DNA from 2 places in the Agreia sp. Leaf244 genome. Region 1 is predicted to be linked to the other one. Evidence: predicted binding sites of a transcription regulator. Region 1 holds the regulator's gene; the other holds the start of a gene.

Region 1 (8,503 bases):
GATCGACCGCAGGCTGTCGAGGTCGGAGCTCGTGGCGCGCGTGGCCGCCGTGGCCGCGACGGAGCCGCTGATCGCGCCGAGCTGCAGAGCGAGGTCGTGCAGCTGAGCCCTCGAGAAGCGCGAGAGGCGGGCCGCGAGGAGTTCGCGCTGGCCCTCGGGGCTCGAGGTGATGAAGCTGCCGCCGTCTCGTCCGCGGGTCGTGCGCACGAGCCCCTGGCCGCGCAGCGCGTCGAGCGCCTCGCGCACGGTCGACACGGCCACGCCGAACTGTCGCGCCAGCTCCGTTTCTCGGGGCAGACGCTCGCCGTGCCCGACGAGCCCGAGCACGATGGCCTCGCGCATCCGCTGCTCGACCTGCTCGCTGCGGCCGGGGCCGGCGAGCGGCGCGAACACGGCCGAGCGGGCCTCCGCGGTGAGGCCGAGCGAACGCGACATCTGGCCTCCCGGAGCTGGATTCGACGCTATCACCTGGTGGTCTCCGCGGCGTTCCCTGAGCCTTGCCTGCGGGGCCGGTCAGCGCTTCGTGCTGCGCGTCACCGTGAACTTGGCGTTCTGCCCGACAACGTCGGTCGGCCCCACGATCTTGCGCAGGGTCGCGGCGTGCGAGAGCGAGCTGTTGAACACGGTCCAGAGCTCACCGCCCGACTCGAGCACACGCGCCGCGTCGCGGAACAGCCCGAGGGCCGCGTCCGCGTGCACGGCCGCGCCCACGTGGAACGGCGGGTTGCACAGGATGAGCCCGGCCGACGCATCCGGCTGCGAGCGCAGCGCATCGTCGCGAACGACCTCGACCCGGGCATCGAGCCCGTTGAGCCGCATCGTCTCGCGGGCGGATGCGACAGCCGACGACGACTGGTCGCTCGCGATCACCCGCGCCTCGGGCCGGGCCCGGGCGATCTCTGCGGCGAGAACGCCGGTGCCGCATCCGAGGTCGATGGCCACGTCGGGGTGCGCCGCCATCTGCGGAATGAACGACAGCAGGAAGCGCGTGCCGATGTCGAGCTTCGTGCCCGCGAAGGCGGTGCCCTGCGCGGCGACCCAGAGCTGCACGTCGTCGTGGAACTCGGTGCGCATCGCGGCAGTGTCGGATTCGGCGTGGGCGCCGGCCCGGGGCTGGGAGGCCACGAGCACGCGCGACTTCTGCCGCGCCAGGCTCACCCGCAGCTCGGCGAAGTGCGTCGTGAGCACGTCGTTCATGCTGGTCGAGAGGTGCTTGATGCGCCCGCCCGCGAACACCACGACCGACGGATGCGCGTGCCGGGCGATGAGCGCAGCCGCCTGCTCGAGCGCGGCGAGCGTTCGCGGCAGCTGCATGAGCACGACGGTCGCCCCCTCGACGAGTGAGGCGTCGAACGGCATCGACTCGTACGAGTCGGCGAGCCCCGTGCGGTCGGCGTTGCGGGCCAGGGCCCGCTCGCCCGTCAATGCATCCTGCTGAACCCGGATGCGCGTGGCCCCGTGCAGCCCGGCCGCGCCGAGCGTCAGCGCCCCGTAGCGATCGCCCAGCACGGCGACCTCCCCGGGAGCGGCCGCGGCAAGCGCATCCGCAGCCTCATCGAGAATCAGCCTGTCGCTGGCGTCGACCGCGAACAGGTTGGGAGCCTCGACGTCGGGAAAGCGGCGGAGGTCGTCGAACGAGAAATCGGGCATCCCCCCATCCTGACAGGGATGCGCCCGGACTGATATTCTGGCGGGCTCGCCGGACGGCGGCAGGAAGAGGCCGACGATGACCGACTATCTCGACGCGAACCGCGACAACTGGAATGATCGGGCGTCTGCGCACGCCACCCGCAGCGGAGTGGGCTACCAGGTGCAGCGCTACATCGACGATCGGCGGCTCATCTCCGACGTCGTGGGGTTCGACCGCGACCGGCTGGGCTCCGTCGAGCGGCTGCGCACCGTGCACCTGCAGTGTCACATCGGCACGGACACACTCTCGCTCGCGCGACTCGGCGCCCGTGTCACGGGGCTCGACTTCTCGCCCGTCGCGCTCGACGAGGCACGCCGACTCGTGGCGGAGACGGGCGACGACGTCGACTTCGTCGAGGCAGACGTCTACTCGGCACTGTCGGTGCTCGAGCCGCAGAGCTTCGACCTCGTCTACACCGGCATCGGCGCCCTCTGCTGGCTGCCCAGTGTTCAGCGGTGGGCGGAGGTCGTCGCGGGCCTGCTGAAACCGGGCGGCCGACTCTTCATCCGCGAGGGCCACCCCATCTTGTGGACGATGGACGAGCGCCTGACAGACGACCTGCACCTGCGCTTCCCCTACTTCGAGCAGAAGGCTCCGCTCGAGTGGAACGACGAGGCCAGCTACGTCGAGACGGATTAGCCTATCACCGCGACCACGACCTACGAGTGGAATCACGGCATCGGCGAGATCGTCACGGCGCTCCTCGATGCCGGCCTCAGGCTCACGATGCTCGTCGAACACGACAGCGTGCCGTGGCGAGCACTCCCGGGCCAGATGCTGCTGCGACCCGATGGCGAGTTCGCCCTCGATGCCCTCGCGGGAGTGGCCCCGCTGAGCTACACGATCCAGGCGGTCAGACCGGCAGTGTGAGTCGTGAATCACATCGTGCGCCTCACACGACAGTCGTCGAGATTCCGGTGTCTGCCGAGCGACGGTCAGGTAACGGCAAGGTGAATCCCTGCTCGCTCGCAGGCATTCGACACTACGGTCACAAGAGTGGCGACAACCGATACAGCGATCCAAGGCCTAGCGCCGCAGGGCATCTACGACCGATTCATCCGACCCGCTCTGCCGGAGCCCGAGATCTTCGAGAAGCCGCGCAACCTGCTCTGGGGCTTCATCGGAATCCACGTCGTCTACCTGCTCGGCCTGCTGCCCAATATCGTCGCCGGAACCGTCGAGGGCGACCTGCCCCTGTACCGCCGCTGGGCCATCGCCGCCGAGAGCTTCGGCCAATGGCCGGGCATCCACTTCGAGTGGGTCTACCCGATCGGGGCGATCCTGCCGATCGCCATCTCGAACATCGCGGGCCCCCAGCTCTACCAGCTGCTCTGGTTCGTGCTCATCGCCTCGCTGAACGCGGCGTCGATCGTGGTGCTCTCCAACCGCGGGCGCTCCCGCCGCGGCGTGCTGGCCTCGTGGTGGTGGCTCGGAATCCTCACTCTTCTGAGCCCGGTGGCGTTGCTGCGCCTCGAGGGCATCACCGCTCCCCTGGTGATCATCGCCCTCGTTCTGATCGCGCGCCGGCCGATCGTCGCATCCGTTCTTCTTGCCCTCGCCACGTGGATCAAGGTGTGGCCGGCCGCGATCTTCCTGGCCATCATCGGGGCGTTTCCGCGCCGCCGCATCGCGGTCGCGACCGGAGCCGTGTTCTCGGTGGGGGTCGCCGCCATCGTGTGGGCCTTCGGCGGCCTGCACTACCTTCTCGGCTTCGCGCAGATGCAGACCGCGCGCGGCCTTCAGCTCGAGGCTCCCGTGACAACGCCGTGGCTCTGGCTCGCGATCCTGAACAGGCCGGGCAGCCACATCATCAACAACACGGAGATCGCCACCCGTGAGGTCGTCGGCCCCTACGACCACATCGCCATTTCGCTGATGACGCCGGCCATGGCGCTGGCCGTCGTCGGCGTGCTCGCCCTCGTGGTGTGGGCCAAGCACCGTGGCGCTCAGACCCAGAGGCTGCTACTTGTCGCGTCCCTGGCGCTCGCCACCACGGTGGTCGTGTTCAACAAGGTGGGCTCACCGCAGTACATGCTCTGGCTGGCGCCGATCATCGCCGTGGGAATCACGCACGGATGGCGCGCCTGGAGAACGCCCGCGCTGCTCATGGTGGCCATCTCGGTGCTCACCACGTTCGTGTTCCCGATCCTCTACATGCCGCTCATCGCGGGAGATCCCGGGGTGGCGCTGCTGCTCACCGCCCGCAACGTTCTGCTCGTGGTGCTGCTCGGCTGGGCCGTGCGCGAACTCGTGTCGCTCGGGGCCCGGGCGGCCGGCGCGGAGCCCCGCTTCGAGCGCAGGGCGCGCGAGCGCGAGCAGCGCCGGGCGCGCCTGACCGCCTGACGGCCTGACCGCCTGACCGTCTAGAGGCGGCGCTCGTAGCAGAGCGACTCGGCGGCTCCCGCGTAGGCTCCGAAGTTCGGAATGAGCGTGTACCCCTCACGCTCGTAGAAGCGAACGGCGTCGGGCTGCGCCGTGCCCGTCTCGAGCCGCAGGGTGCTCCAGCCGCGGCTGCGAGCCCGCTCCTCGAGGGCGCGCAGCACCGCAACCGACACACCCGTGCCGCGCGCATCCGGCGTCACGAACATGCGCTTGATCTCGGCGCTGACATCGTCGAGCTGTCGCAGGCCGCCGCACCCCACGGGTCTTCCGGACTCGTCGTAGGCGACGACGAAGACGGGCACATCGGATGCCGACGGCTTGGTTCCCGGCTCGGTGTCACCGCCGTAGCGCGCGTCGATCTCGATGCGCTGCGCGGCTCGCAACGCCTCGGAATCGGGGTGGTCGAATGCCGTGTCTCGGATCTCGATCGATGCAGTGCTCACGGGCGACAACGCTACCCTTTTCAGTCATGCCCCTGCCGACGCCGCCCCTCGCCCCCACCACCGTCGTGGGGGCCCACAACTATCCCGACGATCTCGTGGCCGCCATCGTTCGCGCGACCGAGGCCGCGGCATCCGCCTGCCTGCCCCTCGTGGGGTCGGGCGACAAGAACGGCGTCGACGAGCTTGCCGTCGCGGCGATGCGGGATGCCCTGGGCCGGGCCCCGTTCGACGGTACGGTCGTGATCGGCGAGGGTGAGAAGGACGAGGCCCCGATGCTCGCGAACGGCGAGCGGCTCGGCACAGGCGCGGGCCCGGTGTGCGATGTGGCGGTCGACCCGCTCGACGGTACGCGGCTCGCGGCGGAGAACCTTCCGGGAGCGGTGGCCGTGATCGCGCTCGCACCGCGCGGGAGCATGTTCGACCCGCGCGACGTGTTCTACATGCAGAAGCTCATCGCGGGCGCGGCGGCGGTCGGGGTGCTCGATGTGCTCGCGTCGGCCACGCAGAATGCGACGCGGCTCGCCGACGCTCTCGGCAAGCCGATCGACGACCTCGTCGTGGGCGTTCTCGACAAGCCGCGGCACGCATCCGTCGTCGCCGAACTGCGCGGGCTCGGCGTGCGCGTGCACCTGGTGGGAGAGGGCGACGTGTCGATCGCGATCGCGGCGGCCACCCCGGGCTCGGGCATCGACGCCGTGATGGGAACGGGCGGCACTCCCGAGGGGATCATCGCGGCGTGCGCGGTGCGCTCGCTCGGCGGGTTCATGCAGGGCCGCCTGGATCCGCAGTCGGAGTCTCAGCGGGCCGCGGCCATCGCTGCGGGCCACGACCTGCACCGCGTCTTCACCCTCGACGAGTTGGTGGGGAGCGACCGAGTTCTCTTCGTGTCGACCCCGGTCACCTGACAGGTCGGCCTCGCGACGGCCGCGAGCGGCCTACCCGACCAGCACACTCGCTGCGCCAGTCGAGTAGCGAGGTACGAGCGTATCGAGACCAGCTAGTCGGTGGGGCGCCAGATCACGACTTCTGTGCGGCGCGCCGTGCGCGTTCCGTGCTTGAGCGACACCACGTCGCCCTGCACGTCGGCGGCGAAGACCCGGCGGTTGGGCCGGTTGAGCAGTTCGTCGGCGAGGGCGCTCTCGAGCTCGCGGACTCGGCCGGTGAGGGCGCTCACCTGGTTCTCGAGGGTCAGGATGCGGGCGATGCCCTCGAGACTCACGCCCTCCGCCGAGAGACGCGCGACCTCGCGCAGCTGCACCACGTTGCGCATCGAATAGCGACGCGACTTGCCCGCCGTGCGGGTGGGGCTCACGAGCCCGATGCGGTCGTACTGGCGCAGGGTCTGCGGATGCATGCCGGCCAGTTCGGCGGCCATGGCGATCGCGAACATCGGTGAGTTCTCGTCCATGGCCTGCCTTTCTGTACGAGGGGTTGCGAGGGAGACCCCCGGTGAGGGTGCGGTGACGACGCGAGAGGTTACTCGTGCGCCTTGGAGAGCAGCTCGAGGCGCGGGTTCTCCTGCGGCTCGACCGCGTGGAACGCCTCGAGCGCCTCGCGGGCCTCGGGGCTGAGGTGCGCGGGAACCGCCACCTGCACCACGGCGAGCAGGTCGCCGGTGCCCTTCGACGTCTCGACGCCTCTTCCCTTCACCCGCAGCACGCGCCCGGAGGGTGTGCCGGGTGCGACCTTGAGCTTGACGGGCTCGCCGCCGAGGGTCGGAACCTCGATCGTCGCCCCGAGCGTCGCCTCGACGAAGGTCACGGGAACGTTCACGCGCAGGTTCAACCCGTCGCGTTCGAATACGGGGTGTTTGCGCACAGTCACGGTCAAGACGATATCGCCTGGCTCGCCCCCGTCGGGACTGCCCTCACCCTTGCCGCGCAATTTGATCTTCTGGCCGTCGGAGACGCCGGCCGGGATCTTCACGGTGATCGGGCGCCCGTCTGCGGTCTGCAGCTTGATCGTGTCGCCCTTGGTGGCCGTGAGGAAGTCGATGGTGGCGCGGGCCGTGACGTCGCGGCCACGGGTCGGTCCGCCGAAACCGCGGAAGCCTCCGGACGATCCGCCGAAGAGGCCTCCGAGCAGGTCGTCGTACTGGCTGCCGGCACCGGGCTGGGTGTAGGTGTACTGCTGGCCTCCGCGGCCGCCTCCGCCGCCGCCGAACATTCCGCCGAAGACGTCTTCGAATCCGCCGCCCTGCTGGCCGGGAGCCTGGAAGCGGGCCCCTGAGCCCATGGCGCGGATCTGGTCGTACTCCTTGCGCTGCTCAGGATCGGACAGCACCGAGTTTGCCTCGGAGATCTCTTTGAACTTGGCCTCGGCTTTGGGATCGCCGGGGTTGGAGTCGGGGTGGTACTGACGCGCGAGCTTGCGATACGTCTTCTTGAGCTCGGCCTCGGAGATGTCTTTCGAGACGCCGAGCACCTTGTAGAAGTCCTTGTCGAACCAATCCTGGCTGGCCATTTTTTCCTTGTTGATCAGTGGTGCCCTTCGACAGGCTCGGGGAACGGGTCGTTCCCCGAGCCTGTCGAAGGGGCTCTACCAGGTTGTGTGTTACGCGCTGACCGGAGTCGAGACGACGACCTTGGCTGCACGCAGAAGCGTGGAGCCGAGGTAGTAGCCCGTCTCGACGACGTCGGCTACCGTCTCGACCTCGACATCGGCCGACGGCTGCTGGAAGATCGCCTCGTGCAGCTGCGGGTCGAAGGCATCGCCCGCGGCTCCGAACGGCTTCAGTCCCAGACGCTCGGTGCCGCCGCGCAGCTTCTGCGCGATGGATGCGAACGGCCCGTCGCCGAGGTCGCCGTGCTTCTCGGCACGGTCGAGATCGTCGAGCACCGGAAGCAGGACCTTGACGACCTCGCCGACGGTGCGCTCCCGCTCGACCTCTCGGTTCGCCTCGGTGCGCTTGCGGTAATTGGCGTACTCCGCGGTGACCCGCTGCAGGTCGGCGAGCCGTTCTGCAGCGAGCACCTCGTCGGAGGCCGTCGACGACGACGCAGAGGAGGCGTCTTCGAGGAAGCTCAGGTCGGCGTCGCTCAGCGAGGTCTCGACATCGGGGCCCTCGGCCTCGATGAACTCTCCCTCGATGATCGGTTCGGTGGCTGGAGAATCGCTCCCCGATCCTGTCGAGGGGCCCGCCGCCGAAGCCGCTTCCTCCCCTTCGACAGGCTCAGGGAACGAGTTCTGATCCGTCATGGTTACTTGTCCTTCGAGGGCTCGTCGTCTTCGACAACCTCGGCGTCGACCACGTCTTCGTCAGACGGGGCGTCCTGAGGTGCGTCGGTCGGCGCGTCGCCTTCGGCGGCTGCGTCGGCCTGGCTCGAGGCGTAGATGGCCTCGCCCAGCTTGCCCTGGCTCTCGTTGAGCTTGTCGAACGCGACCTTCACGGCCTCGTCGTTGTCTTCTCCGGCGAGTGCCGTCTTCAGCTCGTCGACGTCGGCCTGAACCGAGGTCTTGACGTCTTCGGGCAGCTTGTCCTCGTTCTCCTTGATGAGCTTGTCGATCGAGTAGGCGAGCTGCTCGGCGTTGTTGCGCACCTCGGCGGCCTCACGACGCTTCTTGTCTTCAGCGGCGTGCTCCTCGCCCTCGCGGACCATGCGGGCGATGTCCTCCTTCGAGAGGCTCGAGCCACCCGTGATGGTCATCGACTGCTCCTTGCCGGTGCCCTTGTCCTTCGCGGACACGTGCACGATGCCGTTGGCGTCGATGTCGAAGGTGACCTCGACCTGCGGGATGCCGCGCGGGGCCGGCGCGATGCCGGTCAGCTCGAATGTTCCGAGGTTCTTGTTGTCGCGGGTGAACTGGCGCTCGCCCTGGAAGACCTGGATCGCGACGGACGGCTGGTTGTCGTCTGCCGTCGTGAAGGTCTCGCTGCGCTTGGTCGGGATGGCCGTGTTGCGCTCGATGAGCGTGGTCATCATGCCGCCCTTGGTCTCGATACCGAGGCTCAGCGGGGTGACGTCGATGAGCAGAACGTCCTTGCGCT
Region 2 (8,503 bases), 440 kb from region 1:
TGCCATCCCGCCACCCGAGCGGCGCGTTGCGGAAGTACGTGATGTCGGCCAACGACTGCACGATGCGACGACCCAGCCGCTCGATCTGGTTGTCGGATGCCCGGCGGCGGCGCCCGTTCGCCTCGCCGAACATCTGCTCGGCCCCCTCGGGTGTGCTCATCTTCTCGCGCATCTCGAGCAGCCTGTCCTGCATCTTCGCGTTGCGGTTGCGCAGGGTCGAGAGCCACCACAGCAGCGGAGCCACGTAGGCCGCGCGCACGATAATCGTCAGCACCAGGGCGCCGGCAGCGATGAGAACCGCGGGCCCGACTCCGGCGTGATCGCGCTCGACGTTGGCAATGATCGACGAGACTTGAACACCCATCGTCAAGAAGACGGCGCCCTCGAGCACGAGCTCGACCGTGCGCCAGTTCTGAGAGTCGGACAACCGGTTCTGCGCCGAGAGGTAACGCGGGGCCCGGATGCCCGTGACGAGTCCGGCCATCACGGCCGCCACCAGACCGGATGCGCCGAGCAGCTCGGCGGGTACGGCCGCGGCGAACGGAACGACGAACGAGATAACGGTGTTCACCGTGGGATCGGTGACCCGCTTGCGCACCATCAGGTTGCCCCGGCCGACCAGAACACCGATGATGATGGCGACCACCACGGAATACGCGAAGGTGCCGGCCGCAGCCCAGAACGAGAACGACGCGGCGGTGGCCACGATCGCGGTGCGCAACAGCACAAGCGCAGTCGCATCGTTGAGCAGGCTCTCGCCCTCGAGCATCGCCACGACTCGCTTCGACACCGAGGTCTGCTTGATGATCGACGTGGCCACCGCGTCGGTCGGGCTGACGATCGCCCCGAGCGCGACGCCCCAGGCGAAGCCCAGGTCGGGAATCACCAGCATGAAGAAGACGCCCAGCACGAGCGAGCTCGCGATCACGAGGGCGACGGACAGGCCGCTGATCGCACCGAACTCGCGTCGAAAATTCATCGACGGCATCGACACCGCCGACGAGTAGAGCAGGGGCGGAAGCACGCCCGCCAGGATCCACTCGGGTTCGATCTCGATCGTGTCGAAGAGGGGAAGAAAGCTGGCCCCGACGCCGATCGCGACGAGGATCAGCGGCGACGCGATGCCGAGCCGCGGGCCCAGCAGGGTCGACGCCGCGATCACGGCGAACGCGGCCACCAGAACGACGAGAAGTTCAGTCACGAGTCCAGACTGGCACGGACCACGTGCCGCAACGGCTAGTCGCGGCCGAAGAGACCCCCGAGCCCACCCAGTCCGGGGAGCTCGAAGTTCGAGCCCAGCTCGGAGAGGTGGTCGCCGATTCCGCTCGCGTAGTCGCCCGCGCCGGACGCCACGTCGCCGAGACCACCCTCGAGCCCCTCGAGCCCTCCGAGGGCCTCGAAGTCGACTCCCATGCCCGAGGCCTGCTCGAGCAGGGGGCCTGCGACGCTGCTGAGCACCGCACCCCCGGCGACAGCCGCAAGAAGCCCGCCCGCGACGGCGCCGACCCCGACTCCCGCCACCGCACCGGCGGCCCCGGCGACTCCGGGCTTCGCGAAGAGCCCGCGCAGGAACCCGGGCTTGTGCGCCTCTCCGCGCACGGCCGAGCGCGCCAGATCGTCGGGCGACGACGACGCCGGCTGCTCGCCGGCGGGAAGCTCATCGCGCAGCCGGGACTCGACCTGCTGTCGCTGCGCCGGCGTGAGCCGCGCGAACGCATCACGGTGCACCTGCTCGAGCTGCTCGGGCATCGCGGTCTTCAGCAGGTAGTCGTAGCGGGCGATCGCGGCCCGGTCCTCCGGGCTCGCGGCAGACTGTCCGGCCGCGGCATCCTGAACCGGCGCACCCGTGGGCGTGCCGTAGACGGGCACGTCGTGAACCGGCGCATCCTGAACCCGAGACGGCGTCGGATGCGTGGCCCCGCCGGTCGCGCTCGGCTGGTGTGTCGAGGTGGTCGGGCGCGCATCGCCCGTGACCTTGTCTGCGGCGGTGCGCACGAGGTCGCGCCAGTCGGTGCCACCCGACCGCGACGAGGTGGACTGCCCTGACGAATCGAGTGCCTTCGACGCCATCTTCATCAATCGCTGGAGGGTGCTCATCTCGGGCCTTTCATTCGAACGGTCTGGGTCGTCCAGCATGCAGCACCGCTCTGGGCAGAACCCCGGAGCAGCCTGATGAAACGCCGGTCAGAGCGTGTCGCCGACCTGTGTTCGACGAGGCACCCGCGGCCACCAGCAGCGCACGTTGCGGGCATAACGCAGGAAGTCGTCGCCGAAGCGGGCCTCGAGGTCGGCCTCTTCGCTCGGCCTCACCGCGTAGTTCCACAGCAGCGACCCCACGATGGCGTAGGCCACGACCAGCCACGACGACAGGATGAGCCCCACCGCGACGCCCTGCAGGATGCCGGCCACGGCCATCGGGTTGCGCACCCACCGGTACGGGCCCGCGATGACCAGGCGGTTGGGCATGGCCGACGGCAGCGGGGTACCGTGCCCGCGCGTCGACATGACAAAGGCCGACGACAGGCCGAGGGCGCTCGCGAGCACGAACACGACGACGCCCGCTGGTGGGACGAACGCCGCGAACTCGAATCCGACGCCCCAGCGCCTCTCGAGGAACGCGATGATCATCGGAAGCACGACCAGGAACAGACCCCAGAACACGACGATCTGGCCGCCGGTCGTCGCCGCATACGCACCCCGTCGAGCATGATCATCTGCCGCGCGGAAGGCGAACGGCCCGCGCACGATCCATTCCGTCGGCACCCGGCCCGTCGTCTGCAGAAGCACGGCGACGATGGATGCGGCAGCGGCGGCAGCCATGATCAGAACGCCCCAGCCGGCCTCGGTCGTGATCGTGGCGTAGACCGCGAGCGCGGCGGCGACCACGACGGTCCAGCCCGCTGCCACGAGGGCGGCGGTGCGGGTGCCGAGGGCCGCCAGGGCGGATGCGACGACGAAAAGCGGGATGTCGAACGCGGCCACCACGATCGGGTCGAGCCGGCCGAGGGTCGCCTCTCGAACGAACGGCACCGTGAAGACGGCGATCCACCAGGCCGCCCCGGCGAACGCCTGAACCGCGAAGTACGCGCGTCCGAGAAGCATGCTGCTCACCCTATCCGCCGCACGCGGGCCCCCATCTTCGAGGACGGCACGGGCGATCGGACGGGCAGCGCCTCACCACGTCGATCTCCGGGGGCGCGGCGATTCTCAGGAGAGGTGAGCGATCGCCTCGAGAATCAGCTCGCCCACGGCATCCGGGTGCGACACCATGCTCGAGTGCGACGCGCCCTCGAGCTCGACCGTCTTCAGCGAACCGGCGCGTTCGGCCATGAAGCGCATGCCCTCGACGGGGATGTTCTTGTCGCCCGAGCCGAAGATGAACCAGGAGGGCAGCGTCTTCCAGGCGGGCGTCTCGGCCGGCTGTGGCTCGCCCAGGGCGAAGTCGCGGATGGCGCGCTGCGTCGCGGCAGAGATCTTCGCTACATCGAGGGGAACATCTCCGGCGAACTGCTGCGGGAAGAGCTCCCGATCGACGATCAGGTCGTTCGTTCCGTCACCGAGGGGATAGGGGCGAACCGTCTCGCCCAGTGTCGAGCCGGGGAACTGGCCGGTGAGCTGCAGCGAGTTCTCTCCGTGGTCGGGGGCGAACGCCGAGACATAGACGAGACCCTTGACCACGTCGGTACCGACAGCGGCCTCGGTGATGACGGCTCCACCATAGGAGTGGCCCACGAGAACAACAGGGCCCCCGACCGATTCGACAGCGCGGCGCACATTCTCGGCATCCGTCGTGACGCTGCGGAGCGGGTTCGGGGTGGCGAAGGTGTCGACGCCCTTCGCCTGCAGCGCGGCGATGACGCCGCTCCAGCTCGCGGACTCCGCGAAGGCTCCGTGCACGAGTACGACGGTCAGATCTTCAGCCATGATTCTCTCCTTGAGTTGGTGATTGCCGGTCAGACGAATTCCACGATGAGCTCGACCTCGACGGGCGAGTCGAGCGGCAGCACGGCGACTCCGACGGCGCTGCGCGAATGCACACCCGCGTCACCGAAGATGTCGCCGAGAAGGTTCGAGGCGCCGTTCAGAACACCGGCCTGGCCGCTGAACGACGGGTCGGATGCGACGAATCCCGTCACTTTCACGACGCGCGTGACGCGGTCGAGCGATCCGAGCGCTGCGGCGATGGCGGCGAGCGCGTTGATTGCACTGGTGCGCGCGAGGTCCTGCGCCTCGTCAGCGCTCACCACCCCGCCGACCTTGCCCGTGAGCGGGAGTTTTCCGTCAACGAAGGGCAGCTGGCCGGCCGTGTAGACGAGGGCACCGCTGATGGTAGCGGGAACGTAGGCGCCGGCCGGGGCGGCGGCCTGCTTCGGAATCTCGACCCCCAGGTCAATGAGTCGTTCGTCGATCCGTGACATGGTCTCGCTCCCTCATCAGTGCTGCCGGATGCCCGTGGCCGGGCCTCGTCGTCAGGCTACTCCCGGCGGGCGAATCATGGATGACCCTGGCACTGCCACCCGCCGGCAGGGGTGGCGCCGATGCCGAGGGGCGCCTCTCGAATTCGGGGCCTCTGCTCCCGAATGCAGCCACGGATCACATCTGTCAAGGGCGTCCAGAGCGATCCACGGGGTTCCCGTATGGTGACGCAATGTCATCCACGCCGACAACGACACACCCGCAAACCGACGGCACCTCGTCGAAGCTGACCCGTCGTATCGCCGGACCCCTTCTTTTTCTCTTCATCCTCGGCGACGTGCTCGGCGCAGGTATCTACGCCCTGATGGGAGTGCTGTCGGGTGAGGTCGGCGGCGCCCTGTGGGCGCCCCTCGCCCTGGCTCTGCTGCTCGCGCTGCTCACCGCCGGCTCGTATGCCGAGCTCGTCACGAAGTACCCGAAGGCGGGAGGCGCTGCGATCTTCGCGCAGCGCGCCTTCAAGCCGCAGATCATCTCCTTCCTGGTGGGCTTCAGCATGCTCGCGGCGGGCGTCACCAGCGCGGCCGGTCTGGCGATCGCCTTCGCCGGCGAGTACTTGAAGACGTTCATCGATGTGCCGACGATTCCCGCGGCCATGATCTTCCTCGTTCTCGTCGCGGCCCTGAACGCCCGGGGAATCAGCGAGTCGGTCAAGAGCAACCTCGTCATGACGGTGATCGAGGTCTCAGGGCTCGTCATCGTCGTGGTCGCGATCGCTGCGATGCTCGGCGGCGGGGGCGGCGAGATATCCCGCGTCGCGGAGTTCAGAGACGACACGTCTCCTGGCCTCGCGGTTCTCGGAGGTGCAGTCATCGCGTACTACTCGTTCGTGGGCTTCGAGACCTCCGCCAATGTGGCGGAGGAAGTGCGCAACCCGTCCCGCGTCTACCCGCGCGCACTGTTCGGGGCGTTGCTCGCCGCGGGCGTGGTGTACATCCTTGTGGGCCTCGCCTCGTCGATCGCCCTGCCGGCGGATGAGCTTGAGAAATCGTCCGGCCCGTTGCTGGCCGTCGTGGCGGCGACCGGCGTCGGTGTGCCCGAATGGGTGTTCAGCCTCATCGCGCTGATCGCGGTCGCGAACGGCGCCCTGCTCACCATGATCATGACCAGCCGGGTCACCTTCGGCATGGCCGAGCAGGGCCTGCTCCCACCCGTTCTCGGTCGGGTGCTTCCGAATCGCAGGACGCCATGGGTGGCCATCATCGCGACGACGGTGCTCGCGCTGCTGCTTACCCTGGTCGGCGACCTCACGACCCTCGCGTCGGCCGTGGTGCTCCTGCTGCTCTTCGTCTTCATCAGCACCAACATCGCCGTTCTGGTTCTGCGCCGCGACCGCGTGGAGCACAACCACTTCAGGGTCTGGACCTTCGTACCAGTGATCGGAGTCGCATCCTGCGTTCTGCTGCTCACCCAGCAGGATCCGATCGTCTGGCTGTTCGGCGCAGGCTTCCTCGTACTCGGCGCGATCCTCTATGTGATCGCGCGCGTGACCAAGCGCTCGTAGAACGCGAAGAAGGGGCAGGCCGTCGGGCCTGCCCCTTCCTCGTCTCTGTCCTGGTCGATCAGACGGTCAGCGTCTTGTGCTCGTCTGCGGCCTGTGCGGCCTTGACCTCGATCTTGCGTGGCTTCGCGCGCTCGCTCACGGGGATGATCACCGACAAGACCCCGCTGTCGTAGCTCGCGGAGATCTTCTCGGAGTCGACTCCGTCGCCCAGGCTGAACTGACGCAGGTAATCGCCGTTCGGTCGTTCGCGGGTGAGCCACTTGACCCCGTCGTGCGCGGCGGCCGTGCGCTGCGCGCGGATGGTCAGAAGCTGGCCGTCGACGTCGACATCGACGGAGCCCGGGTCGACGCCGGGAAGGTCGGCGCTCAACACGTACTGGTCGCCTTCTCTGTACAGATCGACGGGCATGAACTTCGGTCCTGGGCGGAAGTGCAGCAGGTCACCGGTGAGCCGGTCGAGCTCGCTGAAAGGATCAAAAGACATTGCCATGAGGATTCCCCTTTCTTGAACCTGAGTCGGGTTGACTCAACTTGTGAGGATTAAATTAGCACTCTCGATGCGGGAGTGCCAACAGCTCTCAAGCAGAAATTCAGGAATCCCAGTCGAGGTCGGGAACATCTCGCATCTCGTCGTCCCAGACGGGCCGACGGGGCTGCAGTTCGGCCGTGCGCCTCTCGAGTTCGAGTATCACTTCAGGATCATTAGGCTCGTCGCTGGAGCCCGGAACAGGAACCGAGGCGATCTGGCTGGCAGGGCCGATCAGCAGGTGCGCGGTCGCGCGCTGCCCTCCCTCTTCGATGATCGGAAATTCGATGACGTCTGATTCGTTCTTCATGGCCAGAGCCCTCGCAAGCCTCAGCACTGCCTTGCAGGTCTGATCGCCGGTGAGAACTTCTCCGCCCGCATAGTAGATCTTTCTCATACACCAATGTTTCCAAAATCCCGGAACAGACAGGCCAGGGCTTGATCTCCTGCTCGGCCGCGGCTACGTACCGACCCCGGATACCGAATAGCTTGATGAGGTCGCACTCGACCTTTCTTTCATGCCCGCTCCAGAATGCTCGTATGCTGGAGCCCATGACGGCAAGACAGGTGGTCCTCGCGGAGTACCTGCGTGCTCGGCGCTCCGCCCTCAAGCCCGAAGACGTGGGCCTGCCGCCCGATCCGCAGCGACGGGTGCAGGGGCTCCGGCGCGAGGAGGTCGCCGAGCGTGCGGGCATCAGCCTCGAGTACTACGTGCGCATCGAGCAGGGTCAGAACCACAGGATCTCCGAACAGGTGCTCGACGCCCTGGCTCGCGCGCTCGACCTCGACGAGAGCGGACGGAGCTACCTCTACAGACTCGCCCTGCCGTCTCCGTTCGACGCACGACCGGCGCGACCCGATCACGAGGTCAGCGAGCTTCTGCGCTCGATGCTCGACCAGTGGGCGGGCACGGCGGCGGTCATCTTCGATCGCAACCAGGACCTGCTGTTCGTCAACGCGCTCGCAGCGGCGCTGTCGCCCGGCTACGTTGTGCCGGGAAACAACAACGTCGAGATGATGTTCGGCACCCCTGCCGAGAACCGGTCGAACGAGCGCTGGCGCGACACCGCGAGAGACACCGTCGCCGCCCTGCGCTTCCACGCCGACCCCGACGATCCCCGCCTGCAGCAGCTGGTCGCGGAGCTCACGCCCGACCCCGACTTCCACGCGATGTGGACGGCCCACGAGGCCCGACCGTTCTCGTCAGGACTCGCTCCCAACTTCGTCGAGGGCTACGGTTGGGTCGAGCTCCCGTTCCAAGTGCTCGACGTTCCCGACGGACTCTTCATGAACGTCGTCGTGTGCGAACCCGACTCCCAGGCGGGCTTCGCCATAGAGCATCTGCTGGCCCGGCTGCGCGCCCCTGACGAGTTCGACGAGTCGGATGCCCTTCAGTCCGACGCGGGCGCAGAAGCAGTCGCCGAGCCGAGCGCCGCCGCCAGATAGGGCGCAGTCCGGCTGTCGGCGTTCGTCGCCACGACCTCCGGCGCTCCCGCCGCGACGACGCCCCCGCCCTTGTCGCCGCCCCCGGGCCCCATGTCGATGACCCAATCGGCGTCGGCGACCACGCTCATGTCGTGCTCCACCAGCACGACCGTGTTGCCGGCATCCACGAGGCCGTTCAGCTGGGTGACGAGCAGTCGCACATCGGCCGGATGCAGCCCCGTCGTCGGCTCGTCGAGAACGTAGAGCGTGTGGCCGCGTCTGGCGCGCTGCAGCTCGGTGGCGAGCTTGATGCGCTGCGCCTCACCGCCCGAGAGCTCGGTCGCGGGCTGGCCGAGGCGAAGGTATCCGAGCCCGACCTTGCGGAGGGTGTCGAGGCTGCGCGCGGCCGCAGGCACGTCGGCGAGGAACCCTGCCGCGTCGTCGACGGTCATCGCCAGCACATCGGCGACCGACGCGTCACGGTAGCGCACCTCGAGCGTCTCGGCGTTGTAGCGCGTGCCGCCGCAGTCAGGGCAGGGCGCGTAGCTGCCCGGAAGAAAGAGCAGCTCGACCGA

What was found. Region 1 encodes HspR, which represses chaperone genes until heat shock. Its sites were predicted from a motif close to AAGTTGAGTCNNNNNGACTCAACTT; they were not measured.
Region 2: ASF06_RS09885 (Hsp20/alpha crystallin family protein) is a predicted target of HspR. The motif match lies at 6,486-6,510, and genes of this name have one in related genera.

Annotation. Positions count from the first base shown of each region.
Region 1 covers NZ_LMLX01000002.1:641,350-649,852, forward strand. Annotated here, with positions in the region: gene ASF06_RS07810 (GntR family transcriptional regulator) at 1-435, opposite strand, end outside; gene ASF06_RS07815 (class I SAM-dependent methyltransferase) at 514-1,650, opposite strand; gene ASF06_RS07820 (class I SAM-dependent methyltransferase) at 1,727-2,329, shown strand; gene ASF06_RS20000 (hypothetical protein) at 2,417-2,560, shown strand; gene ASF06_RS07825 (glycosyltransferase family 87 protein) at 2,687-4,033, shown strand; gene ASF06_RS07830 (GNAT family N-acetyltransferase) at 4,054-4,515, opposite strand; gene glpX (class II fructose-bisphosphatase) at 4,542-5,420, shown strand; gene ASF06_RS07840 (heat shock protein transcriptional repressor HspR) at 5,513-5,923, opposite strand; gene ASF06_RS07845 (DnaJ C-terminal domain-containing protein) at 5,992-6,978, opposite strand; gene ASF06_RS07850 (nucleotide exchange factor GrpE) at 7,069-7,713, opposite strand; gene dnaK (molecular chaperone DnaK) at 7,716-8,503, opposite strand, start outside.
Region 2 covers NZ_LMLX01000002.1:1,082,564-1,091,066, forward strand. Annotated here, with positions in the region: gene ASF06_RS09855 (cation:proton antiporter) at 1-1,201, opposite strand, end outside; gene ASF06_RS09860 (hypothetical protein) at 1,237-2,097, opposite strand; gene ASF06_RS09865 (methyltransferase family protein) at 2,185-3,102, opposite strand; gene ASF06_RS09870 (alpha/beta fold hydrolase) at 3,208-3,924, opposite strand; gene ASF06_RS09875 (RidA family protein) at 3,954-4,418, opposite strand; gene ASF06_RS09880 (APC family permease) at 4,649-5,977, shown strand; gene ASF06_RS09885 (Hsp20/alpha crystallin family protein) at 6,036-6,467, opposite strand; gene ASF06_RS09890 (hypothetical protein) at 6,568-6,813, opposite strand; gene ASF06_RS09895 (helix-turn-helix domain-containing protein) at 7,056-7,949, shown strand; gene ASF06_RS09900 (ATP-binding cassette domain-containing protein) at 7,895-8,503, opposite strand, start outside.